Regions from separate parts of the Ramlibacter sp. PS4R-6 genome, predicted to be linked through region 2. Evidence: predicted binding sites of a transcription regulator. Region 2 holds the regulator's gene; the other holds the start of a gene.
What was found. The regulator NrdR, encoded in region 2, represses ribonucleotide reductase genes. The targets are predictions, from matches to a motif close to CACNANATNTNGTG.

Region 1: WG903_RS01765 (ribonucleoside-diphosphate reductase subunit alpha) is a predicted target of NrdR. The motif match lies at 11,027-11,040, and genes of this name have one in related genera.

Annotation. Positions count from the first base shown of each region.
Region 1 is NZ_JBBHKA010000001.1:353,758-369,256, forward strand. It holds gene WG903_RS01715 (glutathione S-transferase family protein) at 1-508, shown strand, start outside; gene WG903_RS01720 (pyridoxamine 5'-phosphate oxidase family protein) at 512-1,438, shown strand; gene WG903_RS01725 (hypothetical protein) at 1,458-2,111, shown strand; gene WG903_RS01730 (DAPG hydrolase family protein) at 2,113-2,829, opposite strand; gene WG903_RS01735 (TetR/AcrR family transcriptional regulator) at 2,906-3,547, shown strand; gene gndA (NADP-dependent phosphogluconate dehydrogenase) at 3,544-4,965, opposite strand; gene WG903_RS01745 (alpha-ketoglutarate-dependent dioxygenase AlkB) at 4,986-5,570, opposite strand; gene WG903_RS01750 (hypothetical protein) at 5,581-5,928, opposite strand; gene WG903_RS01755 (histone) at 6,082-6,510, opposite strand; gene WG903_RS01760 (ribonucleotide-diphosphate reductase subunit beta) at 6,681-7,889, opposite strand; gene WG903_RS01765 (ribonucleoside-diphosphate reductase subunit alpha) at 8,025-10,955, opposite strand; gene ampD (1,6-anhydro-N-acetylmuramyl-L-alanine amidase AmpD) at 11,287-11,865, opposite strand; gene WG903_RS01775 (sigma-54-dependent transcriptional regulator) at 11,852-13,291, opposite strand; gene WG903_RS01780 (sensor histidine kinase) at 13,291-14,997, opposite strand; gene WG903_RS01785 (PP0621 family protein) at 15,000-15,233, opposite strand; gene WG903_RS01790 (cytochrome C assembly family protein) at 15,230-15,499, opposite strand, start outside.
Region 2 is NZ_JBBHKA010000001.1:2,146,577-2,162,075, reverse strand. It holds gene WG903_RS10715 (DUF349 domain-containing protein) at 1-330, opposite strand, end outside; gene WG903_RS10710 (lytic transglycosylase domain-containing protein) at 1,174-1,995, shown strand; ZMP/ZTP riboswitch at 2,022-2,132, shown strand; gene glyA (serine hydroxymethyltransferase) at 2,155-3,399, shown strand; gene nrdR (transcriptional regulator NrdR) at 3,409-3,858, shown strand; gene WG903_RS10695 (GspH/FimT family protein) at 3,855-4,376, opposite strand; gene WG903_RS10690 (GspH/FimT family pseudopilin) at 4,387-4,962, opposite strand; gene WG903_RS10685 (hypothetical protein) at 5,068-9,711, opposite strand; gene WG903_RS10680 (pilus assembly PilX family protein) at 9,740-10,276, opposite strand; gene WG903_RS10675 (PilW family protein) at 10,276-11,388, opposite strand; gene pilV (type IV pilus modification protein PilV) at 11,394-11,975, opposite strand; gene WG903_RS10665 (GspH/FimT family pseudopilin) at 11,972-12,475, opposite strand; gene WG903_RS10660 (type IV pilin protein) at 12,481-12,930, opposite strand; gene ribD (bifunctional diaminohydroxyphosphoribosylaminopyrimidine deaminase/5-amino-6-(5-phosphoribosylamino)uracil reductase RibD) at 13,062-14,162, shown strand; gene WG903_RS10650 (riboflavin synthase) at 14,201-14,818, shown strand; gene ribBA (bifunctional 3,4-dihydroxy-2-butanone-4-phosphate synthase/GTP cyclohydrolase II) at 14,815-15,499, shown strand, end outside.

The sequences.
Region 1 (15,499 bases), 1.8 Mb from region 2:
GCACAAGACGCCCGAGTACCTGGCGAAGAACGCCTTCGGCCAGGTGCCGGTGATCGAGGACGGCGACGTGACGCTCGCGGACTCCAATGCGATCCTCGTGTACCTCGAAGGGACATATGCGCCGGGCTCGTGGCTCCCGCGCGACCCGCTGCGCGCGGCGCACGTGCAGCGCTGGCTGTCCGTATCCGCGGGCCAAGTCGCCTTCGGGCCCGCCGCCGCGCGCGCCGTGGTGGTGTTCGGGCGCAGCGACGACTGCACGCCGTTCATCGCGCGCGCCAACCAGCTGCTCGCCGTGATGGAGCAGGAGCTCGCGCAGCGGCCGTGGCTCGCGGGCCCCGAGCCGACGCTGGCCGACATCGCGAACTACAGCTACATCGCGCACGCGCCCGAAGGCAACGTGTCGCTCGAGCCCTATCCGAACGTGCGTGCCTGGCTCGCCCGCATCGAGGCGCTGCCGGGTTTCATCCCGATGCCGCGCTCCAACGTCGGCCTGCGCGCCGCCGCTTGAACCGTGGGCGCCTTCCACGACGGGGAGCTCGCGTTGCAGGTGCGCGCGGGGGTGCGCGAGCGGCTGGGCGACGGGCCTTTCATCCGCGACCACATGCCGCAGCAGCACTGCGACTTCTTCGCGCTGCTGCCTTTCGTCCTGGCGGGCAGCATCGCCGCCGACGGCCAGCCCTGGGCATCGGTGCTCACCGGGCCGGTGGGCTTCGTGCAGTCGCCCGATCCGCGCCTGTTGTCCGTGCGCGCCCAACCGGCGGCGCATGATCCCCTGTCGGCGAACCTGCAGGCGGGCGCGGCGCTGGGGCTGCTGGGCATCCAGCCGCACACGCGCCGGCGCAACCGGCTGAACGGCCATGTCGCCGCCGCCGACGCGAGCGGCTTCCTGGTGTCGGTCGACCAGAGCTTCGGCAACTGCCCCAAGTACATCCAGGCGCGCGAGGCGACTTACACGGGACCGGCGTCCGCTCCGGCCGCCACGCGTCTCGAGCGGCTCGACGACGCCGCCGTGCAGCTGGTGCGTTCGGCCGACACCTTCTTCATCGCGACGGCGCATCCGCAGGCCCGCTCGAGCGCGAGCCGCGAACAGGGCGTGGACGTGTCGCACCGCGGCGGCAAGCCGGGCTTCGTGCGCGTGGACGATGGTGTGCTGACGGTGCCCGACTTCACCGGCAACTCCTTCTTCAACACGCTCGGCAACCTGGTGCTGGAGCCGCGCTGCGGCCTGCTGTTCCTCGACTTCGAGCAGGGCGGCACGCTGCAAGTGGCGGCGCGCGCGGAGATCGTCACCGAAGGCGCAGAGCTGGCGTCGTTCCGCGGCGCGCTGCGCCTTCTGCGGCTGCACGTCACCTCGGCGATCCGCGCGGAACAGGCCTTGCCGCTGCGCTGGACGAAGGCCGAGCTGTCGCCCGTACTCGCGGATACAGGCCACTGGTAGCGTGGCTATGATCCGCGCCATGAACCACCTGCGGATCCTCCTGCTCTCCATCGCCGCGCTGCTGGCCGGCTGCGGCACCACCGGGACCGGGACCGCGCCTGGCGGGCGCGGCAGCGGCGGCGACCCGCTGCAGCGCTACTCCAACGCCTACCTGAAAGGCGACGCGCGCACGGAAGCCATGGAACTGGAGCGCGCGCGGACCGAACCCGGCGTGACGCCCGTCGTCGCCGCGCGCATCGAGGTCACGCGCTGCGCGCTGCAGGTCGCGAGCCTCGTGTTCGAGGCCTGCCAGGGCTTCGACCGGCTGCGCCGCGATGCGGCCCCGGCCGACCGCGCCTATGCCGATTACGTCGCGGGACGCGTGACACCGGCCGACGTGCCGTTGGTACCCGAGCAGCACCGCGCCATCGCGGCGGGGCGCGAAGACGCCGGCACGCTGCAGGCGATCCGCGACCCCGCGTCACGCCTTGTCGCCGCCGGCGTGCTGCTGCGCACCGGGCGGGCCACGCCGCAAGTGGTGCAAGTCGCCGTGGACACAGCGTCGCAGCAAGGCTGGCGCCGGGCGCTGCTGGCATGGCTGAACGTGCAGGCGCAACGCGCGGACCGCGCGGGACACCGCGACGAAGCCGAACGCATCCGTCGCCGCATCTCGCAGGTCGGCGAGGCGCACTAGGTCAGCCCGGCAATCCGGTTTCCTGCCGATACAGCTGCGGCAGGAAGTGCTCGAAGAGGCCCACCTCCTCGATGTTGTGACGAAGCCAGGCCAGGCCGTGGCGCTGGTCGAAACCGAAGCGCTGGATCAGCGGCGTGAGCGCGGCGCGCCAGCCGGACACGCCGCCCACCAGCAGGCGGTTCTCGTAGAGGGTGCCTTCGGGCACGCGCTTGAAGGCGTATTCCATCCGCACGATGCCCGGGATGCCGAACAGCCGCGGGTTGTGGATGAAGCCTTCCTCGTCGAGCTTCTCGATGTCGCTCACCACGTCGACGCTGTAGCAGCGCTGGCCGCCCAGGTACTCGCGCAGGCGGATCTGCGCGCCGGGGCCGACGGTGCCGTCGGGCAGGCGCCGCGCATAGCTCGCATGCACGTGGTCATACGGGTGCCAGGCGCGGTAGCGGTTGATGCGCTGGCCGTCGACGACGACGTCACCCTCGAGGTGCGCGAACCACCACGCGAGCATGCGCGGCGTGACGCCGCGCAGGATGTCGTGCCGGATCCAGTAGCTCAGGCGGCCGTCGGGCAGGCGCTCGGCGCCGCACTCGGCGGAACCCAGCGACTTCATCGGCCACGGGACGGTCGCCGGGTCGGCCGGCATGGGCCGGTCGTCCGGATAGGCGGGGAAGTCGCGGGGTGCGCCGCGGCCGATGTGCAGGGGAAGGGCAAGGGTGCTCATGGGTCTCCTTTCAATGGTATAGCGAATGCTATACACATGACTGAGATCAGTCAAGTGTTTGCTATACAATAACCCCATGCACGACCCCGTCACTCCCCTGCCGGCCCGCCGCGGTCCCGCGCCGACCAAGCACCTGGACATCCTGTGGGCCGCGGCGCAGCTGTTCAGCCGCCGGGGCGTGGCCGGGAGCACCACGCGCGAGATCGCGGCGGCCGCCAACACGACGGAGCGCACGCTGTTCAAGCACTTCGGCAGCAAGGAAGGACTGGTGCACGCCGTGATCGCCGAGGCGGTGGTCGCGCACATCGCACCGACATCGCTGGAGGCGCTGCGCCGCGCCATCGAGGCCAGTGCGGACGACCTCGAAGGCTGGCACGCGGAACTGCTGAAGGCGCGCTCGGCCAGCTTGGAGGAAAACGTCGAGTTCACGCGCCTGCTGCTGGTGGAACTGCTGCGGGACGAACAGCTGCGCGAGCAGTTCGCGAAGGAATGGCTGGCCGCCGTGTGGGAGCCGCTGCTGGCCCTGTTCCGCAAGCTGCAGCGCGAAGGGCGCCTGCGCCGCGACATCGGGGCCGAGGCGCTGGTGCGCATGTTCCTGTCGCTCAACGTCGGCCACCTGGTGGCGCGGCACATCCTGGCGCCCGATGCGCAGTGGGACGGCGCAAAGGACCTCGCCGCCGTCGCTTCGTTCTTCGCGCGCGGCGCCGCGCCCGGCTAGTCGCGCCGCTCCTCGTTCCACTTCGTGTGGAACTTGCCCGGGCGGTCCAGCCGCTGGTAGGTGTGCGCGCCGAAGTAGTCGCGCTGGGCCTGCAGCAGGTTGGCCGGCAGGCGCTGCGACCGGTACGCGTCGTAGTAGGCGAGCGCGCTCATGAAGGCCGGGATGGCGATGCCGTTCCTCGCAGCGCTCGCCACCACCTCGCGCAAGGCGCCGTGCGATCCGGCCATCACGTCCGCGAAGTGCGGGGCCAACATCAGGTTGGCCAGCTTCGGATCGCGTGCATAGGCGCCGCGGATGTCCTCCAGCAGCTTCGCGCGAATGATGCAGCCCGCCCGCCAGGTGGCTGCGATGGTGCCCATGGGCAATTGCCAGCCGTATTCCTGGTCGGCGGCGGCGAGCAGGCCGAAGCCCTGCGCATAGGCGCACACCTTGGCTGCCAGCAACGCTCGTTCGATCACCTGCACGAACGCCGCGCGGTCGCCCTGGAACTCGCGGGCGGGGCCGGCCAGGACCTGCGCGGCCTGCGCGCGCTGCTCGCGCACCGCGCTCACCGTGCGCGCGAACACGGCTTCGGCGATCGTCGGCGCCGTCACGCCCAGGTCCAGCGCGGCCTGGCTCGCCCACTTGCCGGTGCCCTTCTGCTCGGCGGTGTCGACGATCAGGTCCACCAGCGGCCGGCCGGTCTCGGGGTCCACGCGGGTCAGGATGTCCGCGGTGATGCCGACCAGGTAGCTCGCGAGCTCGCCCCGGTTCCACTGCGCGAACACCTCGGACATCTCGCGCGGGGACATCCCCAGGAGCTCCTGCATCAGGAAATACGCCTCGCACAGCACCTGCATGTCGGCGTACTCGATGCCGTTGTGCACCATCTTCACGTAGTGGCCCGCCGCGCCCGGCCCCATCCACTCGCAGCACGGCTGCCCATCCTCGGCGCGCGCGGCGATCGCCTGCAGCAGCGGGCGGATGCGCGGCCAGGCGTCCGGCGCGCCGCCGGGCATGATCGCCGGGCCGTTCAGCGCGCCCTCCTCGCCGCCGCTGACGCCCGCGCCGACGAACAGGATGCCCACGTGTTGCAGCTCGGCGAGGCGCCGCTCGGTGTCGGTGTAGCGTGTGTTGCCGCCGTCGATGACGATGTCGCCGGCGGCCAGCCACGGCCGCAAGTCCTGCAGCACCGCATCGACTGCCGCGCCTGCCGGCACCATCAGCAGCAGCACACGCGGCGTGCGCAATGCGCCTGCGAGCTCCTGCAGCGAACGCGGGGCGCTGCCGCCCGTGCGCTGCGCGAAGCGTTCGCGCTTGCCCTCGTCGACGTCGAAGCCGCTGACGGCGAAGCCCTGGCGGCGGAAATTGAGCGCCAGGTTCTCGCCCATGACGCCGAGGCCGACGATGGCCAGGTCGTGAAGCTGCGGGGATGCCATGCCCGCGATTGTGCGGCGGTTCAGCGCGGGCGCGGCGTGCGGAAGGTGATCGAGTAGCGCAGGGTGGGCGTGGGCGCGACGCTGTGCTGCCACTCCCAGCGCGCGGGGCCGCGCAACAGGTAGATGGAACGCGGCGCGACGGCGATCTTCAGGATGTCGGCCTTCTTCGGCGCGTCGGGCGGGTAGGGGCGGAAGCGCATCACGGCTTCGGAGAGCAGCGAGACGCCGATGACGTCCTCGAAGTCGGGCACGTCGCGGTGCCAGCCCAGGGGCGTGCCTTCGCGGTATTCGGCGACGAGCACCTGCGTGAAGTCTTGGGGTTCGACCCCCAGCCACGCGGCCACCTTGCCACGCAGCGGATCGAGTTCGGCGGGGATCGGCGGACCTTCACCGAGGCGGTTGCGCACGTAGTCGTACTTGCCCCCGAAGCTCACGACCCGGCGCCGGGCCGTGTAGCCCTTGTAGTCCATCTCCTTGAGCGGCAGCGACTGCGCGAAGGCGATCCAGTGCCGCTCTTCTTCGGGCGACAGGAAGCCGGTCTCGTAGCGCATGCCCGCGGGCAGCGCCACGGCGGGAGCGCCGAACAGGTCGTCCTGGCCGCTCATGGGCGCCGCATCAGCGGCGGCAGCGCACCTGCACCCAGTAGTTGGGTGTCCATTCCGGCGGGCTGTTCACGTTGTAGACGCTCGCCGAGACGTCGGTGGCCACGTAGAACTTGCCGTTGCGCCAGACCGCCTGGCCCGGCATGTAGCGCGCGTTGGGGTCCCAGCGCGGCGCGCGGCAGTCGTAGCGGCGGTGGTCGTGGCGGTAGCCCGGCTCGTAGGACTCGTGGGTTTCGCCCTGCGCGTAGTAGCGCGGCTGTTCGTAGACATAGCGCTCCACGCGCACCGCCTGTGCCGAGGCGGCCGCGGCGACCGTCGCGAGGGCCGTGGTCGCCAGTGCAAGTGTCCATGCTCGTGTCATCGCATTCTCCCAAGGGTTGTGCGTACCCTCATTGGGTTCCGAAGCGCGCGGGCACTGGGTCGGCGAGGGATGAGGATGGACGTCGGCCGGATGTGACACAGCCAAATAAAAAACCCGGCACCGAAGTGCCGGGTTCTTGACGAGCTACGCCGGTTAGGGCTTGCTCGCCGTCGGGAACGGCCAGGCCGCTTGCGGGTTCAGCGTTGTCTGAGCCGCAGGGGCCGCCGGCATGCTCGCAGCAGCCGGCTTGGCAGCAGGTGCTTTCGCAGCCTTCTTTGCCGGAGCCTTCTTTTTGGCAGCCTTTTTCGCTGGCGCCTTCTTCTTCGCGGCCTTTTTCGCTGGCGCCTTTTTCTTGGCGGCCTTCTTGGCCGACGACTTCTTCGCCGTCTTCTTCTTGGCTGCCTTCTTCGCCGTCTTCTTCGCCGGACGCTTCGCAGCCTTCTTCGCCGTCTTCTTGGCGGCGGGGCGCTTGGCGGCCGACTTCTTCGCTGCCGGGCGCTTCGCTGCCGACTTCTTGGCGGCGGGGCGCTTGGCGGCGGACTTCTTCGTGGCCTTCTTGGCCGATTTCTTCGCAGTTGCCATTGCTCTATCTCCTGTTCAAGTTGATCAACATCAACCAATGAAAGCACCCCATGCCAATGTTGGTTCGCACGGAGCGATCCATGGAGTTGGGCCGAATGCCCAGCGCCATGAACACCAGTGCCCGCCTTGGTCGCCGGTCTTCAGCCGGCTGGTCGATCAAGGCAGGCGATTCAGTCCCAGGAAAGCGCGCCCCCCGTCTGGTACTCGATGACTCGAGTCTCGAAGAAGTTGCGCTCTTTCTTCAGGTCAATCATTTCGCTCATCCACGGGAACGGGTTTTCCTCGTTCGGGAAGAGCGCTTCGAGGCCGATCTGCGTGGCCCGCCGGTTGGCGATGTAGCGCAGGTAGCCCTTGAACATGGAGGCGTTGAGGCCCAGGACGCCGCGCGGCATGGTGTCCTCGGCGTACTTGTATTCGAGCTCGACCGCCTTCTGGAAGAGACCCTTGATCTCCTCCTTGAACTCGGCCGTCCACAGGTGCGGGTTCTCGAGCTTGATCTGGTTGATCAGGTCGATGCCGAAGTTGCAGTGCATCGACTCGTCGCGCAGGATGTACTGGTACTGCTCCGCAGCGCCGGTCATCTTGTTCTGGCGGCCCAGCGCCAGGATCTGCGTGAAGCCCACGTAGAAGAACAGGCCCTCCATCAGGCAGGCGAAGACGATCAGCGACTTGAGCAGCTTCTGGTCGTCCTCCGGCGTGCCGGTGTGGAAGTGCGGGTCCATGATGGCGTCGATGAAGGGGATCAGGAACTCGTCCTTGTCCCGGATCGACGACACCTCGTGGTAGGCGTTGAAGATCTCGCTCTCGTCCAGGCCCAGCGACTCCACGATGTACTGGTAGGCGTGGGTGTGGATCGCCTCCTCGAACGCCTGGCGCAGCAGGAACTGGCGGCACTCGGGCGCCGTGATGTGGCGGTAGGTGCCCAGCGTGATGTTGTTGGCCGCGAGCGAGTCGGCCGTCACGAAGAAGCCGAGGTTGCGCTTGATGATCCGGCGCTCGTCCTCGGAAAGGCCGTTCGGGTCCTTCCACAGGGCGATGTCGCGGTTCATGTTGATTTCCTGCGGCATCCAGTGGTTGGCGCAGGTGGCCAGGTACTTCTCCCAGGCCCACTTGTACTTGAAGGGGACGAGCTGGTTGACGTCGGTCTGGCCGTTGATGATCCGCTTGTCGGCCACCGTGACGCGGCGCGTGGAGCGCACGGCCGCAGGCTGCGCGGGCGACAGCGCCACGTCGTCGAACTTGCGGGGTGCGGTAGCGGGAGTGACCGGTGCCAGCGAAACTTCAGGAGAGAAGGTGGCCTCGCGGTTCTCGTTCTTGTATGAACCGCTGTTGCTGTTTGCTGGCGATGAGGGCGTGACTTCGTCGTCCCAGGTCAACATAAGTTATCCAATGCTCGCGATGATATGAGCGCCGATGTGAATTGCAAAGTGTCCGTTCACATCAGCGCCCGATTGTGTTGCTGTTATGCATCGCGTTCTTGTCGGAGAACATCGACACATCGTCCCTTTTGATCGTCACTGACATGCCTCGCAACCGGGATCGTCGATCGCGCAGAACTTGATGTCGGTGGCCGGCGCGGCGCTCACGCTCGCCGTCGATGCAGCAGCCATTTGCGCTTGCGCGGCGGCCGCGGCCTTCTCCAGCGCGCTCATGCTCGCGCCGTTGCTCGAACCGTTCGACACCGCGTTCAGGCGCCCCGATTGCACGGTGGACTTCTCGGCCTGCGTCGCGCTGGTCGTGCGCAGGTAGTAGGTGGTCTTCAGGCCGCGCAGCCAGGCGAGCTTGTAGGTCTCGTCCAGCTTCTTGCCCGAGGCGCCCGCCATATAGATATTGAGCGACTGCGCCTGGTCGATCCACTTCTGGCGGCGCGCGGCGGCTTCCACCAGCCACACCGGCTCGACCTCGAAGGCGGTGGCGTACAGGGCCTTCACCTCGTCCGGCACGCGGTCGATGGGCTGCAGCGAGCCGTCGAAGTGCTTCAGGTCCATGACCATCACGTCGTCCCACAGGCCCAGGCGCTTGAGGTCGCGCACCAGGTAGTGGTTGATCACCGTGAACTCGCCGGACAGGTTGGACTTGACCGACAGGTTGCCGAAGCACGGCTCGATCGAGGCGTCCACGCCGATGATGTTGGAGATGGTGGCCGTGGGCGCAATGGCGATGCAGTTGCTGTTGCGCATGCCGTCGGCGGCGATCTTCTTGCGCAGGGCGTCCCAGTCCAGCGACGCCGAGCGGTCGACCTCGACGTAGCCGCCGCGCTGCTGCGCCAGCAGGTCCAGCGTGTCCAGGGGCAGGATGCCCTTGTCCCAGAGCGAACCCCGGTAGCTGGAATAGCGGCCGCGCTCGCGGGCCAACTCGGTCGACGCCCAGTAGGCGTGGTAGCAGACGGCCTCCATCGACTTGTCGGCGAAGTCCACGGCCGCTTCGGACGCGTAGGCGATGCGAAGTTCGTACAGCGCATCCTGGAAGCCCATGATGCCCAGCCCGACCGGGCGGTGGCGCATGTTGGAGTCGCGCGCCTTCTTGACCGCGTAGTAATTGATGTCGATCACGTTGTCGAGCATCCGCATCGCCGTGGCGATGGTGCGCTTCATCTTGTCGTGGTCGATGCCGCCGTCCTTCAGGTGCTGGACCAGGTTCACGGAACCCAGGTTGCAGACGGCCGTCTCGGCGTCGCTGGTGTTCAGCGTGATCTCGGTGCACAGGTTGGACGAGTGCACCACGCCCACGTGCTGCTGGGGCGAGCGCAGGTTGCAGGCGTCCTTGAAAGTGATCCAGGGATGGCCCGTCTCGAACAGCATCGAGAGCATCTTGCGCCACATGTCGGTGGCCGGCACCGTCTTGGTGGGCTTGATCTCGCCGCGCTTGGCCTTCTCTTCATAGGCCACGTAGGCCTTCTCGAACTCGGTGCCCCACTTGTCGTGCAGGTCCGGCACGTTGGACGGCGAGAACAGCGTCCACTCGCCCTTTTCCATCACGCGGCGCATGAACAGGTCCGGGATCCAGTTGGCCGTGTTCATGTCGTGGGTGCGGCGGCGGTCATCGCCCGTGTTCTTGCGCAGCTCCAGGAACTCCTCGATGTCCAGGTGCCAGGACTCAAGGTACGTGCAGACGGCGCCCTTGCGCTTGCCGCCCTGGTTGACGGCCACGGCCGTGTCGTTGACGACCTTCAGGAAGGGCACGACGCCCTGCGACTCGCCGTTGGTGCCCTTGATGTGGGAGCCCAGGGCGCGCACGCGCGTCCAGTCGTTGCCCAGGCCGCCGGCGAACTTGGAGAGCAGCGCGTTTTCCTTGATCGACTCGTAGATGCCGTCCAGGTCGTCCGGCACCGTGGTCAGGTAGCACGACGACAGCTGCGAGCGCAGCGTGCCGCTGTTGAAGAGCGTCGGCGTGGACGACATGAAGTCGAACGTGGACAGCACCTCGTAGAACTCGATGGCGCGGGCTTCGCGGTCGATCTCGTTGAGCGACAGGCCCATCGCGACGCGCATGAAGAAAGCCTGGGGCAGCTCGATGCGCTTCTTTCGCTTGTGCAGGAAATAGCGGTCATAGAGGGTCTGGAGCCCCAGGTAATCGAACTTGAGGTCGCGCTCGGGCTTGAGCGCGGCGCCCAGGCGCTTGAGGTCGAAATTGAGCAGCTCGGGGTTGAGCAGCTCGGCCTCCACGCCCGTCTTGACGAAGCCGGGGAAGTAGTCGGCGTAGCTCGCGGCGGCTTCCTGCGGCGTCTTCGAATCGCGGCCCAGCACCTCCTTGAAGATGGTGTGCAGCAGCAGGCGCGCCGTGGCGTAGGTGTAGTCCGGGTCCTTCTCGATCAGCGTGCGGGCCGCGAGGATCGAGGCCTTGTAGACCTCGTCGATCGGCACGCCGTCGTACAGGTTGCGCATGGTCTCGGCCGCGATCGGGTCGGGCTTGACGTCGGCCGACAGGCCTTCGCAGGCGGAGACGATCAGGCGCTGCAGCGCGTCCAGGTCGAGCGGCACGCGCTGGCCGCCGTCCACGACGTGCAATTGCGGCTGCTTCGGCGTTTCGTCCTTGGACTGCTTGGCGCGCTCCTGCGCGCGGCGCTCGCGATAAAGCACGTACGAACGCGCGACGTCGTGCTGGCCGCCGCGCATGAGGCCCAGCTCCACCGCGTCCTGCACGTCCTCGATGTGGAAGGTGCCGCCGCCCGGGCGCGAGCGCACCAGCGCGCGGATGACGGCCTGCGTGAGCTGTTCCACCGTCTCGCGCACGGACGCGGAAGCCGCGCCCTGCGTGCCATGCACGGCCAGGAAGGCCTTCATCATGGCGACGGTGATCTTGTTCGGCTCGAAGGGGACCACCGAGCCGTTGCGGCGGATGATCTGGTAGTTGGCGAGGGGGTTGGCGCCCGGCTGGGCGTCGGTGGAAGCGGTGTAGAGGGCGGCGGGCTGGCCGGCGGGGGTGATGCTTGCTACAGATTGCATGACGGCTGCGTTTCCTCGGCTGTGGTTGTTCTTCGGGAGGCGCGGAGTGTATCGCGCCTGAGCCACGGAGGCACTATATATGGGGTCTGACAGGTGTCAAGGTCCCTACATCTAGTGGTTGTACCAAGCTGTGAGCAGCTTGTGGAAAGCGTGTTGGCAACGCGCTGCGGCCGGGCTGGGACGCCCGTGTACATGGGCCGCACCGTCCACAGGCCAGCATCCATGCGGGTTGCGAAGCGAAATCGCCCCGCGGCGCGCACCGTCGCTCGCGTGCTGCGCGCGAGTGCCTGGCGGTGGATGAAATGTCGGTGGAAAGCGACAGGCGCGCGGCCTATGCCGCGAAGCGCTCGCGCGGCCACGCGAGTTCGCGCCGCAGCAAGGCCCAGTCGAAGCCGGGCCCGGGGTCCTGCTTGCGCCCCGGCGCGACGTGCTCGTGGCCGGCCACTTGCGCGATGGGATAGCGCTGCGCGATGGCCGCGACCAGCCCCACCAGCGTCTCGTACTGCGCCGCCTCGAACGCGTGGCCTTCGAGGCCCTCGAGCTCGATGCCGATCGAATAGTCGTTGCAGTTGTCGCGCCCCTGCCACTGCGAGGCGCCGGCATGCCAGGCGCGGTCGTCGCAGCCGACGAACTGCCACAGCTCGCCGCCGCGGCGCACGTAGAAATGCGAGGACACCTCCATGCCTTCGATGGACTTGAAGTAGGGATGCGCGTCCCAGTCCAGCGTGTTGGTGAAGAGCTGCTGCACGCCGTCGCCGCCGTACTCGCCGGGCGGCAGGCTGATCGAGTGCACGACGACGAGGTCGATGGCGGCGCCTTCGGGGCGCGGGCCGAAGTTGGGCGAATCCAGCCGGCGCGCGAAGCGGTACCAGCCGCCGTCCCACTGCGCGTGGGTGTCAGGTCTCGTCATGCGGGTCGTCCCCGCCCCCGGGGATCGTGATCGCCAGCCGCGCGATGCGGTAGCGGATCTGGCGCAGCGACAGGCCCAGGCGCTGCGCCGCCGCCGTGCGGTTGAAGTTGGTCTCCTGCAAGGCCTTGACCAGGATGTCGCGCTCCTGCTGGTCCAGCCAGGATTGCAGGTCCTGCGGCACGACGGGCGGCGCGGCGGGCGCGGGGCCGGCCGCGGCCGCGGGCGCGGGCTGCGCCGCCTGGAAGTCGATGTGCAGCTCCTCGCCGTCCGAAAGCGCCACCGCGCGGTGCAGCAGGTTCTCCAGCTCGCGCACGTTGCCGGTGAAGGGGTGCGCCATGAGCTGCTGCATCACCGACTCGGACAGCTGGGGCGTGGGCATGCCCGACTCCTGCGCGATGCGCGCGAGCAGCGCGTCGCACAGCGCCGGCAGGTCCTCGCGGCGCTCGCGCAGCGGCGGCACCATGATCTCGATGACGTTCAGGCGGTAGTACAGGTCCTGGCGGAAGCGGCCGGCGAGCACGTCGGAGCCGAGGTCGCGGTGCGTAGCGCTGACGATGCGCACGTCGACGTTGTCCTCCTGCGTGGAGCCGAGCGCGCGGACGTGCCTCTCCTGGATCGCGCGCAGCAGCTTGGACTGCATGGGCAGCGGCAGGTCGCCGATCTCGTCGAGGAACAGCGTTCCGCCGCGCGCTGCCTGGAAATAGCCTTCGCGGTCGGCGTTGGCCCCGGTGTACGAGCCCTTCTTGGCGCCGAAGAACTCGGCTTCGAGCAGCGTCTCGGGGATGGCGCTGCAATTGACCGCGACGAAGGGCCCTTCGGCGCGGTGGCTGCACGAATGCACGGCGCGCGCCACCAGCTCCTTGCCCGTGCCGGATTCGCCGCGCACCAGCACCGGCGCCATGCTGCGCGCCACCTTGGCGATGCGCTCCTTGACCAGTTTCATGGTCGCCGATTCGCCCACCAGGCGCTGCAGCGCCGACTGCGCGGCGGCGGCGCGCTCGTTCTGGACGGCGGCACGGGCGGCGCGCGCGCGCGGAACGGCCGGCACGGCCTCCTGGATGGCCGAGGCGACCACGGCGCGGAACTGCTTGAGGTCCACCGGCTTGGTCAGGTAGTCGAAGGCGCCGGCCTTCAGCGCCTCCACCGCGTTTTCGGCGGAGCCGTAGGCCGTCATGACGATGCAGCGCTCGCTGCGCTGCTCCGCGGCCATGCGGCGCAGCAGCTCCGTGCCCTGGCCGTCGGGCAGGCGCATGTCGGTGATCACCGCGTCGAACTTCTTGGCGGCCAGCTGCGCGCAGGCTTCGGCCAGCGTCGCGGCCGAGTCCACGCTGTAGCCCTCGCGCAGGAGCGTGAGCTCGTACAGGGTACGCAGGTCGGGTTCGTCGTCGACGACCAGGACCTGCGCGGACGCTGTGGCTTGGGACATCAGGCGGCTATTCTGTCAAACGAGGGCTGGCCCGCAACCGGAGGCTGGGCGCCGGGCGCGAACATCACCATGAATTCGTTGCCTTCGCGCGCGTTGCTGGCGGACCCGGCCGTCGCGCGCTCGTAGACCATCGTGGCCCCGTGACGCTCGCAGAGTTCGCGGCAGATGTACAGCCCCAGGCCCGAGGAGCGGCTTTCCGACGAGAAAAACGGCTCGAACAGGTGGCGCTGCACCGATGGCTCCAGCGGTGCGCCGTCGCTCCACACGTGCAGGCTGGCCTGGCCGGCCAGCGTGCGCGTGGCCACGCGGATCGAATCGGGCTTGTCGCCGGCGTAGCGCAGCGCGTTGTCCAGCAGGTTGACCAGCACGCGGCGCAGGTGGTCGGCGTCGAAGCGCACGATCATGTCCGGCGCCGCCAGCGCCAATTGCAGGCGCGCGGCGGCGCGCGACTGCAACGCCCAGTCGTTGCAGGTGGCGGCCACCGACGCGTCGAGCTGCAGCATGTCGGCCGCGGCGTTGGCGCTCTGGCGCGCACGCGAAACGTCCAGGATTTCCTCGACGATCTGCTGCAGCCGCTGGGTGTTCTTGCGCACGAGGCCCGACAGCTGCTTCAGGCCCGGCTCCTTCAGGTCCTCTTCCATCAGGTCGTTGGCCTGGGCGATGGCGGCCAGCGGGTTGCGGATCTCGTGCGCCACGGCGGCCGACATGCGGCCCATCGCGGCGAGCTTCTCGGTGCGCAGGCGCGCCTCCATCTCGCGCAGGTCCTGCAGGAACATCACGCAGATGCCTTCGGCGGGGTGCTCCTCGGCCGCCGTCAGGCGCGTGCGCACGTGGATGCGGCGGGGGCTCGCGCTCTCCTCCTCGATCGCGAGCTCGGCCCACTGCGGCTTGCGTTCGTTGAAGGTGCGCAGCGCCAGCTCCGTCAGCGGCTGCCACGACGCCTGCGCCGCCAGCGAGAACGGCTGCTTGTCGTGCACCTCGACGAAGCCCAGCAGCATGCGCGCGGCCGGGTTGGCGGCCTGCACGCCGCCGTGCGCGTCGACGACGATCACGCCTTCACTCAGCACGTCGATCACGAGCTCGTTGACCTGCGCCTGCGCGCGGGCGGCGCGGCGGCCGAAGCGCGCGGCTTCCTCCTCGCGCGCGAGGCGGCCGGCCAGCTGGTTCACGACGAAGGCCAGCGCGAAGTAGCCCGTGGCCGTCAACCCCGCCTGCAGGAAACGCGATGCGGCATCGCCGGCCAGGTGCAGCACCTGCACCCACGCGTCCGCCAGCAGCAGCAGCGCAACGCCCGCCGCCGTGCCCAACGCGAGCAGCGTCGACCCCAGCACCGCCGCCATCAGCACCGGCAGCGCGAACAGCGGCGAGTAGTTCAGCCCCGCGGCCTGCAGGAACTGCAGCGCCGAGAAGGCGATCAGGTCCACGCCGATGGTGGAGACCCACTGCGAGTCGAAGCTGGGGCCGGGCCCGCGCGGCTGGCTGACCATGTGCACGGCCACCGCGGCGAGCAGGTAGGTGCCCGCCAGGCCCACGAGCCACTCGCTCACGCCCAGCGTCGGCGCCAGCGTGTGCAGGGCGCCGAGCACGGCCAGCAGCACGAGCGCGACGGTGCTGCGGGCGGCCATGAAGCCGCGCCACAGGCGCGCGAACGCCGAATCGCGCGCCAGCTCCTCGAGCGTGCTGCGCGGTGCGTCGAAGCCGGCCATGGTTACCCCGCCCGTTGCCGGTGTTCGGCGCAGCAGTACAGCTGCCCGTCGGGGCCGGGCAGCGCGTCGGCGCGCGGCAGGTGCACGCGGCACACGGGGCACTCCACCATGTCCTGCGGCGCGGGCGGCGCGGCGGGGCGCTTCGGCTCGCCTTCGCCGCGCGAGGCCGTGCGCGCGCCGCGCAGGAACCAGATCACGGCGAACACCACGGCGATGACGAGCAGGATCTTGATCATGCGCTGCGCCTCAGGATGACCTCGAGCACGAAGCGCGAGCCGGCATAGGCCAGCAGCAGCAGCAAGGCGCCTGTGTACAGCACGCGCACCGCCTTGCGGCCGCGCCAGCCGAAGCGTGCGCGCCCCAGCAGCAGGGCGGCGAAGACCGCCCAGGCCAGCAGCGAGAACACCGTCTTGTGGTCCCAGCGCCAGGCGCCCAGGTGTTCGCGAAAGACGATGCCCGCCAGCAGCGTGGCCGACAGCACGGCGAAGCCTGCGCCGGCGAA
Region 2 (15,499 bases):
GGCGTCGCGCTGCCACGCCAGCGCGTCGGCGATGTTCAGGCGCGGCTGCGCCAGAAGCGCCTGTGCCTTGTCGCTCCATTCGGTGGCGATGTGCTCCTGCGTGCGCGCCCGGCGCAGCTCGTCGAGCTTCTCGCGCAGCAGCTTCGCGGCGCCCTTGTCGCGGGCGGAGAGTTCGCGGAACACCTCCTGCATCTGCTCGGGGCTCGGGTTGGTCGCGAGCCAGTCGCGCACGCGTGAGCTGCGTTCGCCGGAAGTGGGTGCCGAGAAGGCGCCGCCCGTCAGTTCGTCGAGGGCGCGGGTGTCATTGTTCTTGAGGGTGGCCTGGGTCACGAGGAAATACCGTATGGACGCACGCGCGAAAACGCGCGGCAAATCGCTATTCTCGCCGGGATCGATGCCCAGCCGCAGCGGCACGCCGATGGAGCGCGCCAATATAAAAGCCCGGCCAGCCGCCATGGGCGCCTGCCGGGCTCGGCGGCTGACGAAGAGTCCTGCGCCGCCTTGGGTTCGCGATCAGGGAGGTTTCACGTCCCCGTTCGCGACGGAAGCAAGAGATTGCCTCCAAGTGGGGCCGGGGCTGCCTCCCGGACGGAAGGCCCTACCGGCTTTTGCCCGATCCCTCGGGCTCTGACAAGTTAGGGGAGCGGCGCCTTCTTTTCAAGGAACGCTTTTCAATGGCGGCACAAGGCGCGATTGGGCGCGCTGCATTGACAACGGCCGAACCCGTGTCTAGGTTGGGCTACCCAGTCCGGACGAATACTTAAGACTGGATACATGGGCCGGTCCGCCGTGCGCTCCTTATTTGATAGCAGCTCCGGAGGCCCGGCGCCCTGTCAGGCAGTTCCGACGCGGACTTGGGCGCTTTCCGGACAGGCGAAATTCCCGCCCGGGCGCCAAAATCCGGTTGTCACTGGTTATCCAGAGTATATAAACGTAACTCCATATTCTTGACCTGATATTTGGTAGGCCCCTAGAATTCGCCGTCCCCAGCAAAAGTACTAGGGACAACCCGAACCCGCTGCCGAACCCGGCTTGTGCGGAAGGTATCCGGCGAGAGCCCCGAGAACAAGGCCTCGCCCCTTCCGGCGGCGACCCAATCAAAACGAGGGACCGACCTGTGATGACCGCGAAAAGCGGCATTGCGGTGCGGCCCCGCGCGAGAGAGGAAGTGCTATGACAGCGTTAGGAAAGACGGTTCAGGGCATCCGGTGCTTCGCATCGGACGTGGCCCAGGGCTTCTTCGAAATCACGCACAACGGCTTTGCCCTCGTGGGCCTGGCCACGGTGTGCCTCGCGGCCACCTTGTTCGCCCGCCCCGACCTGAGGGACGCGGGAGAGACCCGCCTGCGCGACTGGCTCCATGCCCGCCAGGAGGCGGCCGTCGGCATGCCGATCCAGCTCGATGCCATCGAGCGGGCCACCGCCACCGACCCGCGCGGGCTGCCCAAGCAGCAAGCGGCCGTCGCCTACTGGCTGAGCAAGAAGTACCGGGTGGCCCCCGAGCCGCTCAGCGCGCTCGTGTCCGAGGCCTACGAGATCGGCGAGAAGGCCAAGCTGGACCCGACCCTGATCCTGGCGGTCATGGCGGTCGAATCCGGTTTCAACCCCTTCGCCCAGAGCCCGGTGGGCGCCCAGGGCCTGATGCAGGTCATGACCGGCGTGCACAAGGACAAGTACGAGAACTTCGGCGGCAAGCTGGCCGCCTTCGATCCGGTGACCAACCTGCGCGTGGGCGTGAAGGTGCTGCAGGAGTGCATCCAGCGCGCCGGCGGCATCGAGGCCGGCCTGAAGTTCTACGTCGGCGCCGCCCTGAGCGGCGAGGACGGCGGCTATGTGGAGAAGGTGCTGGCTGAACACGCCCGCCTGAAGCTCGTCGCCTCCGGCCGCCACGTGCCGCTGCCGCAACCGGCGCCGGTGCTGCGTACGGTGGCCCCGGCCGAGCCGGAGCAGCCCGTCGCCCCGCCGGCCGAGGAAAAGGTCGCCGTCGTCTCCTGAGGGGAAATCGCCGGTCCGGTACACTTTGCGGTGTACGCGACTGGCGATAGGCGCATCGTGCGCTGACGTGGAGCTCCACTGGGAAGCGTACCGCCGGCTCCGAGGCCGGTGATCCGCCGTGCGCCTGGGCAGCCAATCCATCCATCCAAGGACTGCCGCATGTTCCACCGCAACTTCCTCATCGAGCAAACCGACCCCGACGTCTGGGCCGCCATCCAGGCCGAAAACAAGCGCCAGGAAGACCACATCGAGCTGATCGCGAGCGAGAACTACGCGTCGCCCGCCGTGATGGCCGCGCAGGGCACCCAGCTCACGAACAAGTACGCCGAGGGATACCCCGGCAAGCGTTACTACGGCGGCTGCGAGAACGTCGACGTCGTCGAGCAGCTGGCCATCGACCGCATCAAGCAGATCTTCGGGGCGCAGGCCGCCAACGTGCAGCCGCACTCCGGCGCGCAGGCCAACGAAGCCGTCTTCATGGCTTTCCTCAAGCCGGGCGACACCATCATGGGCATGAGCCTGGCCGAAGGCGGCCACCTCACGCACGGCATGGCACTGAACATGAGCGGCAAGTGGTTCAACGTCGTCTCCTACGGCCTCGATGCGCAGGAAGCCATCGACTACGACGCCATGGAGCGCAAGGCGCATGAGTCCAAGCCCAAGCTGATCATCGCGGGCGCTTCCGCGTACGCGCTGCGCATCGACTTCGAGCGCTTCGCCAAGGTGGCGAAGGACGTCGGCGCCGTCTTCATGGTGGACATGGCACATTACGCGGGCCTGATCGCCGCAGGCGTGTACCCCAACCCGGTGCCGCACGCCGACGTCGTCACTTCCACGACGCACAAGAGCCTGCGCGGGCCGCGCGGCGGCTTCATCCTGATGAAGTCCGAACACGAGAAGGCGATCAACAGCGCCATCTTCCCCGGCCTGCAGGGCGGGCCGCTGATGCACGTGATCGCGGCCAAGGCCGTGGCGTTCAAGGAAGCGATGCAGCCCGAATTCAAGACCTACCAGCAGCAGGTCGCGAAGAACGCGCAGGTCGTGGCGCAGACGCTGACCGAGCGCGGCCTGCGCATCGTGAGCGGCCGCACCGAAAGCCACGTGATGCTGGTGGACCTGCGTCCCAAGGGCATCACCGGCAAGGAAGCCGAGGCGGTGCTGGGCCAGGCGCACATGACGATCAACAAGAACGCGATCCCCAACGACCCGCAAAAGCCGATGGTGACGAGCGGCGTCCGCCTGGGCACGCCCGCGCTGACGACGCGCGGCTTCAAGGAAAACGAGGCGCGCATGACGGCCAACCTCGTGGCCGACGTGCTGGACAACCCGCACGACGAGGCGAACATCGCCAAGGTGCGCGAGAAGGTCGCCGCGCTCACGCGCGAGTTCCCGGTCTACAAGTAAGGCGATGCGATGAAGTGCCCCTTCTGCGGCAGCACCGACACCCAGGTGGTGGAGACGCGTGTCGCGGAAGACGGCGACTTCATCCGGCGGCGCCGCCAGTGCGCGGGGTGCGAGAAGCGCTTCACCACCTACGAGCGGCCCGACGTCACCTTCCCCGCGATCGTCAAGAAGGACGGCCGGCGGATCGATTTCGAGCGCGACAAGCTGCGCGCCTCGATGAACCTGGCGCTGCGCAAGCGCCCGGTCAGCACCGAGCAGATCGACGGCGCCGTGGAGCGCATCGAGGAGAAGCTGCTGAACCTCGGCGCCCGTGAAGTCCCCAGCTCGCGCATCGGCGAACTCGTCATGCGCGAACTCAAGAAGCTCGACAAGGTGGCGTACGTGCGTTTCGCCAGCGTCTACCGCAGCTTCGAGGACATCGACGACTTCAAGACGCTGGTGGACGAAGTCCGCCGCTAGGCGCAGGCCGCGTGGCGTTCGCTGCGCAGCTGCGGCGACTTCCCGGCTTCCAGGGTCACGCGCGTGCCCTCCGTGCGTTCGAAAGTCTGGCGGCAGATGGTGAGCGCGCTCGTCGGCGTTGCAGCCCCCACCAAGGTCGCGGCACCCGTGGGACCGAAAGCGACCGCGTGAACGAGGTTGAAACTCCCGACGGTGCGCAAGGTGGCCGCGAAGGGCCGCTCGCGCACGAAGATCTTCTCGCCCCGCCCGCGCACCCCGTTGCCGTCGGCATCGTCGAACGCGATCCAGCCTTGCGACCAGGGACCGGCGGCCGTACACCGCTCGCCGTCCGCCGACTTGCACAGCACCACTCGGCTGGCGCGGCGGATGGCTTCGGTGCGCGCGAGCTTCAGGTCGGCCGCGAACCCGAAGGAAGCGGCTGACACCTGCACGGACTCGAGCATGGCGTTCAGGTGGGCCGGGACGGGCGTGGCCTGGAATGCGCACGCGAGGGCAACTGCGGCGAGGAGCTTTTTCATGGCGAACCCGTCAGGCGCACTGGGCGACCCAGGCCTTCTGCACGCGCGGCCGGCCGGAGGCGTTGATCACGATGTTGCGGGCTTCGCCGCCGCGCAGCGACGGGTGGCACAGCGTGATGGTGCCCGCCTGGAACGCGCCGGACACGAGCTTGGTTTCGCCGCTCGGCAGGTAGGAGATGTACTTCGCGACGTTCAGGTTGCCCGACAGGCGCAGGTCCTTCGGCAGGGCCTGCATGCGCGAGATGACTTCCTCGCTCCCGTCGCGCAGCCCGTTGTTGTTGGCGTCGTGGAAGACGATCCAGCCCTGCTCCCACCCGCCCGTCGCCGAGCACGAAACGCCGTCCATGGACTTGCACACCACGGCGCGGGAGTTGCGCTTGACGGCTTCGCTGCGCGCCAGCAGGAAGCCGGAAAACAAGTCGTTCGTCGCGGTCGTCAACTTGACCGAGCGGATCATCCCGGTGAACGCCGGCAAGCCGGCGCCCAGCAAGATGCTCGCGACCGCGAGCACCGCCATCAGTTCCACCAGGGTAAAGCCGGGCGCGTGGCGCCGGCCGCGGAGGGGGTTGGGTTGGTGCGTGTTCATGGCTGGGAACGATAGGGGTCACCCCATCGTTCCCGCGCCGAACTGTTCAGGCGATTTCCTGCGAAGGATTTCGCACCGGCCGGCTAAACCGGCCGGGCGCCGACGCTATTTCTTGTACCAGTAGGTGCGCTTCAGGTTCTTCGGGACCGCGTTGACCGGCGGGCTGTTCTCCAGCGAGGAGCAGGACGTGCACACCGCTGCGCACCCGATGCAGAACTTCTCCTCCGTGGTTTCCGAAGGGTTGTTCGGGTTGTTGGTGGAAACCGTGATCAGGCCCGCCACCGGGCTGGGCGGGAGGCCGCCGCCCACGATCAGGTTGGTGGTGGTCGTCGCCAGGAAGGGGCTCACCGCGTAGGCCTTGGCCTCGCCCAGGTTGGCCTTGCACTGCCCGTCGGGATCGACCGGCCGGTTGGTCGCGAAGAACACCATCCCGTTCGTCGCGAGCGGCGCGTTCACGCCCTTCTCGCCCACCGCGAAGTTGATGTAGAAGCCGTTCGGGTACGTGGTCGCGGTCGTGCCGCTGTAAGGCGTGCTGGTCGAGTTGGCCATGGTGCCCAGCGTCACGTTGCTCGTGACCGGCGTGCCGGGAACGGACCCCAGGTCGTTGATCATGAAGAAACGGTCGGACACGCCGTAGGAGGTACCGGCAGCCGTGTTCTTCAACGGGTGTTCGCGGTCGCCGGAGGGGATCGACACCGCGTCGTACGCGCCACTCTGGCCCGACTGGCCGATCGACAGCACCGACGGCGGGAAGAAGAACTTGCGCGGGGCCTTGCCGTCGGAACACGACGGCGCCGGCGCGGCGCCGTCATCGCAGCCCAGGCTCGCGAGCTTCGTGACGGTCCAGTCCGCCGAGTCGGCCGCGGCGATGTCGGCGCGCCAGACGTTGCCGCCCGTGTCGCCGAAGTAGAGCCGCTCGGTGAAGCCGTCGCCGTCGCGGTCGACGAACGCGATGTCCGAAGGGATGGCGAACTTCATGCCCGGCACGTTGCGGCAGGTCGCCGAGGTCGTGCAGGTGGAGTTCGCGCTCCACACGAGCGAGCCGTCGCTGGCCTTGATGATGTAGATGCCCCGGCCCATGGTGTTCGTCGCCGGGGGTTCGCTGTCCTGCGCGGGGTCGTAGCCGGCGCCGAAGATGATCACCGGGTTGGCCGTGCCCAGGCCGCTCTTGGCGAGGATGGTCGCGCGCGGGCGGGACCAGCTCTGCCCCATTTCCTCGAAGCCGGTGTCGGCGCTGCTCCTCTTCCACATCACGCTGGGGGACGCCGGCTGGCTGACGTCCAAGCCGTACATGAAGCGGCCGCCACGGCGCATCGACAGGAAGATGTACGCCGTCGAGATGGTGCCGGAGCCGTCGCTGTTCAGGCGCTGGTAGGAAGACGTCTGGCCGTCGACGAAATAGTCCTTGGCCTGCGCCGACGGCAGGATCGTCGACGGGAACTTGATTTCCGGCGTGTTCAGCCGCAGGCGGCTGTACAGGCCGTAGTGCTCGGGCAGGACCAGGCCCCAGATTTCGCCGCCGGGCGCCACGCCGTTGATGTTGCCGGTCAGCTGGTTGCCGTTGACCGCGCGGAACACGCCGTCGTTCGCGCCGTAATAGACGACGATCCCGCGCGCGGCGTCGCCGTAGTTGATCACCATCGGTCGCGAATGCAGCACGTCGCCGTGGATCGACGGCCGGACCGTGATGGTCCCGCCGGGGCCGTTTTCGCCGCCGTAGTTGTCATAGCCGCGAATCCACCGGATCATGGTGTCGCGGTCCGGCGGCGTCGAGCCGCTGTAGACCTTGATCGTGCCGGTCGCGGTCACGGCCGGCGTCTGTGTCACCGTGCGCATCAGCGTGCAGGTGCCGCCGATCGTCGAGCAGGCACTGCTCGTCGTCCACGTCCCGAGGTATTCGGCTTCCGTGGACAGCGTCGACGCCGAGCTGACGGTGACCTGCTGGCCGGACGTGAAGCTGCCCGCCGTGAGCGTCGCCGTTGCCGTGGCGTTCGCGCCGCTGCGCGTGATGCCTCCGGCGCCGATCGTCGCCGCGCTGGTGCCGGAAATGCCCACCGTCGCCGACGTGGCGGTGATGGGCGTCGAGGGCGATGTCGTGATCGGGTACGTGAACTCCGTGCAGCCCGACGTCGTGCAGGTGATCGTGACGTTGCTGGTGTTGGTGACGTACGCGGTCTCGTTGGGCTGCGTCCCGGAAGCCTTAGTGATGTTGACGATCTTGGTGTCGCCGATGGCCGCCCCGAACCAGCCGGAAGGCAGGCCCGTGGCCTTCGCCGTCGTGGCGGTGGTGGTGGTGCGCCCCAGCGTCGCGATCGTCTTGTTCGTGCTGTCCACCCCAATCGTCGCCGTCACGCCGCCCTGGTTTTTCAGGTTGGTGGGACCCCCGGTCAACGAGAAGGTCTTCGCGGCGGCGTTCGCCGCCGACACGGTGAACGTACCCGGGTACTTGCTGCCGTTGCCGTCGCTGGCGTTGCTGACGACCACCGTCTGCCCCACGTGGAGGTTGTGGGTGGTGCTCGTCGTGCCGTCGATGTTCCCCTGCGAGGGGTTCGTCAGGGACGCGTTCGAGATCGACGGATAGGCCGACGTGCTCACCTGGGCCTGGTAGACGTTCTGCGCCGTGGCCGTCGGCGTGATCGTGACGTTGAACGTCAGCGTCGAGCCGCTCGCGGTGACAGGAACCGCGGTGATGTCGTAGTCCGACGGGTTCGAACCCGTGATCTTCAGCGTCTGGGCGGTCGTGAATCCGTGGGCGGCCGAGGTCGTCACGGTCAGCGTCTCGGTGTTCACCGCGCCGCCGTTGGTGCTTCGGCTCATGGCCGAAATGTTCACGGATCCGCTCGCCGCCGAGGAAACCGAGTAGGTCGCCGTCGAAGGCGTCGTCGGGTAGTCGGGCAGCCCGGTGATCGTGAATGTCGTCGCACTCGAAGGCGCGCTGATCACCTGCGTCACGTTGTAATCCGACTGCGAAGCGCCGCTGATCGAGACCTGCGTCGTCCCCGCGGTGAAGCCGTGGTTGCCGCTGGTGGTCACCAGCGCGGTCGTGCCCGTCCGCACGATCGATGCGACGTTGAGCGTGGACGAGGTGCCGAAAGCCGCCGACGAAATGTCGACGTTCGACGTCGAGAAGATGTTCGACGAGTGGGTAAGGGACGCGTTGCAGGTTGACCCCGTGGGGCAGTAGGTGTACAGGCGCCGCGGGTTCGACGTGGTCTGGGCGTTCGCCGTGTAGTCGGCGGTCAGCGCCTCCCACCGCAGCTGCTGGCCGACGCCGCCCTTCTCGACGACCTCGCCGTCGGGGTTGTCGTACGCGCTGACGAGCGTGCCCTGCGAAGCCGTCGCGTTCTTCCAGAAGCCGCCCGCCGAGTCGGGCAAAGTGCTCGTGTCCTTGTTCTTCGTCCAGAAGCTCACCGCCGTCGGCGAGATGAAGCCGGTGGTCGGGTTGATGGCGGGCTGGTCCTTCGAGTCACCCTGAACGAGCGCGCCGGAGGCGTTCTTGACCAGGTGGTACTGCTTCAGGTTGCCGAGCCAGCGCGGGTTGCCGGTGGCGTCGGGGCGGAACATGCCCAGGTAGATCTGGTTCAGGTAGCTGCCGTCGGCGTTCACGGACACCGGGAGGCTGGCCGAGGAGAACACGCTGTTGACCGCCTGCACTTCGTTGAGGATGGTTTCCAGCGCCGTCGTGATCTCGGTGGCATTGCCCGTGCGGAAGTACTTGCCGCCGCCGTACTTCGCCATGGTCGTCAGCAGCGCGGGGTAGTCGCCCTTGCAGGCGTTCGACGGGTCGAGCACGCCGATGGTGTAGGTCGTGATGTTCTGGATGCCCTGCATCGTGTCGGTGCCGCCATCCTGCTGGTACATGTAGCGGGCCCATTCATCCGCCCAGTTCTCCGACCAGTCGCTGGTGTTGGTCGACGGCACCATGACCGTCTGCGGCGACGCGTACAGTGCCGAAGTCGGCGCATTGCACGTCGGCCCGCTGAACACGACGTTCTCGGATATCTTCGTCTTCTGCGCGGTGCTGGCGCCGACGTACGCCGTGCCCAGCCCGTAACTGTCGGAATACGGAGAAGTGTTGCCGTCGCCCGGCGTGCCCGAGTTGCCGAAGGCATTGCCGATGAAGACGATGAAGTTCTTCTGGCAGCCCGAGGCGAGGACGGAAGTGCCGCCGTAGTCCTTGCCCGACTGGCCGATCTTGCCGTTGTAGTAGGCCCAGGCCTCCTGCATCATGCCGCCGGTGTGGCTGGTGCTGGCCTTGGCGTTGAAGACCGTCGACGAGCTCTGGCCGCTGACGTCCCAGGCCTTGATGAAGTTGATCAGGTTGGCCTTGTTGGCGGCATTCATCAGCGTCAGCTTGCGCACGAGGCAGCCGCCTGCGCCGCTGGGGCAGGTCTCGTGGAACGCGACGTCGCTCGTGCTGCGCACGTCGTTCGCGTAGTTGTTGCTGTTGGTGGTCATGATGCCGATGTTCACGGAGCCGTTCGGCAGCGCGTTGATGGCATCGACCAGGGCGCAGATCTCGATCCCCGCCGCCTTGCCGTTGGGGATCGGCGAGCCGCCCGTGCCGAACGTGCACGAGGACGCATCGGCGGAGAAGGAGGCGGCCGTGTCGATCACGAGCAGCACGTTCGGCACGCCGTTGGTCCCGCCGTCCGACACGTAGATGTCCGTGTCGTCCGCGCGCAGGCCGGAGGAATACCCCATCAGCACGAACGCGAGCAGCACGAAGATGTAATTGAGCTTTTTCATTGAGGACTCCACTGCGAGCGCCATGCGCTCAGGGACACGCCACTTCCGAACTCACCCGCAGGGAAACGCCCTGCACCATGGTCATGCTGTTGCCGGCCGTGTCGGCGGTCACCGCGGCACTGATTTCCCAGGTCTGGTCCTTGCATTCGGTCGGCTGCGGGATGCACTTGCCGTCCTTGTCGAAAATGCATTCCTGGTCGATGTTCCCGTAGCAGGCGCGGTCTTCCGCCTTGTCCTTGTTGAGCTGCGTGCTGACCACGTTGTTGCTCAGCGTGCAGGACGGCTTGGACACGTTGATCTTGTAGGTCGCGCCGCCGGTGGAAATCTGCAGCGCGGGCTGCGCCGTGACGCTGTCCACCTTGGTCGCCGCCTTCATCAGTTCCACCGTCTGCTCCAGCGCAACCTGCGTGGCGGCCTCGGCCTCCGCCTGCGTCTGGGCATTGCCCGCGATCTTCAGGTTGATGTTGCCGAAGCGGATCGCCGAGACGACCAGCAGCGTCAGCACGATCAGCATGATCAGGCTCACGACGAGCGTGATGCCGGCTTGTCGGTTGCGCGATTCCATCAGGTCCCCCTGCCGCTCGGGTTGATGAGGCGGATGGACTGGATGAACAGGTGGCGTCTGTAGCCCTCGTCACCCGACGGCGCCGATGCCGCGCCGGCCGTCCCCATCACATAGGTCTTCGTGTCGGTGAAACCCGGCGCCTTTTCGGTCCCGCGCGCGACCAGGTAGATCTTCATGCTCTTCACGTCGGCCCAGTTCGCGAAGGTGAGCGCCGAGCCGTCGACGTCGGCGGCAGCCGGCTTGTCTGTGTCGGTGTAGCGGTTGAAGTCGAACTGCATGTTCTCGATGCCTTCGGCGATCGTGATCGGTGACTGCATCGCCGGGGCGTTGCTCGTCACGCCCAGGTCCACGCGCTTGAGCGTGGGGATCGGGTTGCCGTTGTCGCCGTCCGTGCAGCTGTTGGAGACCTCCACGCTGCACTTCGCGATGTAGTAGATGTGGACCACGAGCTTGCGCGGCGTGGCGCCCGTCGTCTTGTCCTTGCGCACCTTCGCGAACGTCGTCGAGTCGGTGGACCCGTCGGCGGTGGCCAGCGCCCAGCCCAGTGCCGTGCCCGAGCTGTTCAGGCCAGTCTGCAGGTAGACCTGGCCCACCTTCAGCTTGCTCCAGTCGACGCACGGCGAGTACGGGGCGGTGCAGCCCGATGTCTTCTCCACCGCGCTGGTGTCCGGGTCGACGTGGCGCACCACCAGGATGTCGGTGCCGGGCTTGTGGTTCTTCACGCACACGGCCAGGTTCGTCGGGAGCGTCACCGGCGCGTTGTAGCCCTGCACGTGCAGCGCGGTGCCCTCCTGGAGGTTGCCCGCGCCCGCGATCGTCGTCGAGCAGGGGTCGGGCATTGCGGTGGCGGTGCCGGGCGCCGCCGACAGCTCGCCCCAGTACCCGGCCATCATGAGGTCCTCGGCCATCGTCTGGACGGCGTACCGGCCGTTCTCCAGCATCTTGCCCGCGCGGTCCAGCTCGGCGCGGTTGGCGCTCTGGTTGGCGATGAGCGTCGCGATCGCGGCCACGAGGATCATGCCCAGCACGATCGCGATCATGAATTCGATGAGCGTCAGGCCGCGCATGGCCCGGCGGCCGCGCGTTGCAAGGGTGGGGAGTCGGGTGCCCATGGCCATCAGCTCAGTTGGACCTTGACGCTCACCGCGCGGCGGGCGCCGTCGTCGGTGCCGTACTGGCCGGTCGCGCAGGCGACGCCGGCGGGCGGCGCGAGCGTCGCCGCGGAACCCTGCCACGCCACGCTCACCTGGTAGAGGTTGCTCGACGGGTCCTTCGTGATGCAGCCGCGCGCACCGAGGATCGCGCCGACCGAACTGCCGCCCGAGATTTCCGCGCTGCCCAGGAGCTGGTCGCGCCATTCGGTGAGGTCCAGCACCATGCGGTCCTTCTGCTCGGCGGTGACGCCGGTGACGACGCACGTGGTCGCCGCGGGGACCGTGGTGGCGTTGGTGCCGATGAAGCTTGCCAGCACGTAGCAGCTGGCCACGGACTTGTTCGTGGCCATGCGCGACGCCATGTCCTGCACCAGCATCAGCGCCTGCACGCGCTGGTACGACTCCAGCTGCGCGCGCTGGCTCTGGATCATCACGCCGACCAGGCCGAGCAGGCCGAACATCAGGATCAGCAGCGAGACGAGGACCTCGATCATGGTCGCGCCGGCCTGGGCGCGGGACGAAGGCGGCCGTTGACGGGGCTTCATGGGCAGTTTCCTGAAGACGGGATGCCGGAGGAGTCGACCTTCACGCAGCGCGTGGAGGTCGCGTTCGTCGCGGCGAACTTGAAGCAGCTGCCGCCGACGGGGCGGCCCGAGTTGGCGAAAGCGACGCTGGCCACCGTGCCCGCGGTGCTGCACGCGGAGTCCGTGTAAGTCGCCACGGAGATGTTCCCGACCGGCTCCTGCTGGTGCAGCGTGATCGTCGAGGAGGTGACCGTCCAGCCGTTGGCCCAGGCATCGCTCGACGACGGGGTGACCGTGACGGTGCCGTTGCGCTTGATGGCCTCGCTGCGCGCGATGAGCATCGCGCTCATCAGCTCGAACGCCGCGGATTTCACGCGCTGCCCGGCGACGAATTTCTGGAAGGCGGGCACGCCCAGGCCCATCATGATCCCCAGGATCGTCATCACGACGAGCAGTTCGACCATGGTGAAGCCACGCTCGCGGCGCGAGGCCGCGAGCGCAGGGCGGGGCGATGGCGCCATTTCCGTCATTTCCAGCACTTGGGGACTCCGCCCGTGCCCGTGACGCCCTTGGTGCCCGCGTTGTTGTACGTCAGGCTGCCGCACGACGCGTCCTTCGTCGCCTGCGCGCTGCCCGCGAGGGGCGCGGCCGTGACGGTCCAGGTCGGCGGCGTGGCCGTGTTGTCGGCGGTGACGGTGACCTTGTAGTTCGAACTGACCTCGCTGGGAACCGTCATGTTGACCGCCGACCATTCCGCCGTCGTCCCGTTCGGGATGGAGAAATAGCTGCGGGCGTTGAGCATGGACTGCTCCTGGCGGTTCGCGACGGTGACGATGAAGCTTTGCGCCGCCGAGCGCTTGCCGTGGACGATGTGCGACGTGTACGCGGGATAGGCCACCGCGGCCAGGATGCCGATGATCGCCACGGTGACCATCAGCTCGATGAGCGTGAAACCTGCTTGTACGTTCTTCTTCATGGGATCTCCTCCGGCGCGCCAGGCGGGCCGAGGCTGAACCATATCCGAAGGGTTCCCGGCCCCCGCCCCCGCCCCGACGCCCGGTTGCTTTGCGGGGGCGAACGGTCGGGGGATACCGCACAATCCCCGCCATGCAGGCCACCCCGCCTTTCATGCGCCAGGCCCTGGGCCTTGCCGCCCGGGCGGTGGGCGTGTCCGACCCCAACCCCCGGGTGGGCTGCGTGATCGTGGCCGCCGACGGGCACACGGTGCTCGGCACGGGCCACACGCAGCCCGCCGGCGAGGCCCATGCGGAGGCGATGGCCTTGCGCGAGGCGGCTGCCCACGGCCGTTCGGTCGAGGGTGCGACGGTTTGGGTCACGCTGGAGCCCTGCGCTCACCACGGCCGCACCCCGCCCTGCTGCGACGCGCTCATCGCGGCGAAGGTGGGCAAGGTGGTCGCCGCCCTGCCCGACCCCAACCCGCTGGTCGCGGGCGAAGGGCTGCAGCGCCTGCGCGCGGCGGGCATCGCCGTCGAGACGGGTCCCGGCGAGGCCGAGGCGCGCGACCTCAACGTGGGCTTCTTCTCGCGCATGCAGCGCGGCCTGCCCTGGGTGCGCATGAAGATCGCCGCGTCGCTCGACGGGCGCACCGCGCTGGAAAGCGGGGCCAGCCAGTGGATCACGTCGGAAGCCGCGCGCACGGACGGGCATGCCTGGCGCGCCCGCGCGAGCGCGGTCCTCACCGGGATCGGGACGGTGATGGAAGACGACCCGCGGCTGGACGTGCGCCACGTGGCGGTGCGCCGGCAGCCGCTTGCGGTCATCGTCGACAGCCGGCTGGAAACGCCCACGGCCGCGAAGATGTTCATCGAAGGCCGCCCCCTGCTCGTCTACGCAGCCGTGCCCGACGCGGCGCGCCGCGGCAGCCTGGAAAAGGCCGGCGCCACCGTCGTCGAGATGCCCGGCCCCAACGGCAAGGTCGACCTTGCCGCCCTGCTGCGCGACCTGGCGCGGCGCGAAGTGAACGAGGTGCACGTGGAGGCCGGCCACAAGCTCAATGGGTCGCTGCTGCGCGAAGGGCTCGTGGACGAACTGCTGGTGTACCTTGCGCCGAAGCTCCTCGGTCCGGGGCGCGACATGGCCAACATCGGCCCGCTGGCGCAGCTGTCGCAGGCGCTGCCGCTGGAATTCACCTCGATCGAGGCCATTGGCCCCGACTTGCGCATCCGCGCGCTCGTCAAACGGCCCTAGTCCCCGGGACACAGCGGATTCCCTGCGAAAATGCGGGGATGTTCACCGGAATCATCACCGGGGTCGGCCGCATCGCCGCGGTGCGCGACCTCGGCAGCTCATCGCAGCACGGCAAGCGCCTGCGGGTGGAAGCCCCGGCCGGCTACCTGGCCGACGTGCAGCTGGGCGACAGCATCGCGCTCAACGGCGCCTGCATGACGGTCACCGGCCTCGAAGGCGACGCTTTCACCATCGACATTTCCGCCGAATCGCTCGACAAGACCGCGGGCCTCGCGCAGGCCGGCCCCATCAACCTGGAAAAGGCCCTGCGCGCGCACGACCGGCTCGGCGGCCATATCGTCGCGGGCCACGTCGACGGCATCGGCACCGTGACGCGGTTCGAGCCCGTCGGCGAAAGCTTCGAGCTGCGCGTGCTGGCGCCGCGCGAGCTCGGCAAGTACCTGGCCTACAAGGGCTCGATCACCGTCAACGGCGTGAGCCTCACCGTCAACAGCGTCAAGGACACCGCGGACGGCACCGAGGCCAGCATCAACCTGATCCCGCACACCGTGCAGAACACGGCGTTGGGCGAACTGAAGGCGGGTAGCCGGGTCAACCTCGAGATCGACCTGATCGCGCGCTACGTCGAGCGCATGCTGTCGGGGGTGCGTGCATGACGCAGCCGGTATCGCCCATCGAGGACATCGTCGAGGAGATCCGCGCCGGGCGCATGGTGATCCTGGTCGACGAGGAAGACCGCGAGAACGAGGGCGACCTCGTGCTGGCCGCCGAGCACGTCACGCCCGAAGCCATTAACTTCATGGCGCGCTACGGCCGCGGCCTCATCTGCCTGACGCTCACGCGCGAACGCTGCGAGCGCCTGCGCCTGCCGCCCATGGTGGCGCGCAACGGCACGAAGATGGGCACGGCGTTCACCGTGAGCATCGAGGCCGCCGAAGGCGTGACCACCGGCATCTCCGCCGCCGACCGCGCGCGCACCGTGCAAGCGGCTGTCGCAAAGGATGCGAAGGCCGAGGACCTCGTGCAGCCCGGCCACATCTTCCCGCTGCAGGCGGTGGACGGCGGCGTGCTGATGCGCGCGGGGCATACCGAAGCCGGCTGCGACCTCGCCGCCATGGCGGGCGCGATGCCTGCCGCGGTGATCTGCGAGATCATGAAGGACGACGGCACCATGGCGCGCCTGCCCGACCTGCAGGCCTTCGCCGCGGCGCACGGCCTGAAGATCGGCACCATCGCGTCGCTCATCGAGTACCGCAGCCGCATGGAGTCGCTGGTGCAGAAGGTCGGCACGCGCGACATCCGCACCCCCTACGGCGACTTCGTGGCCCATGCGTGGA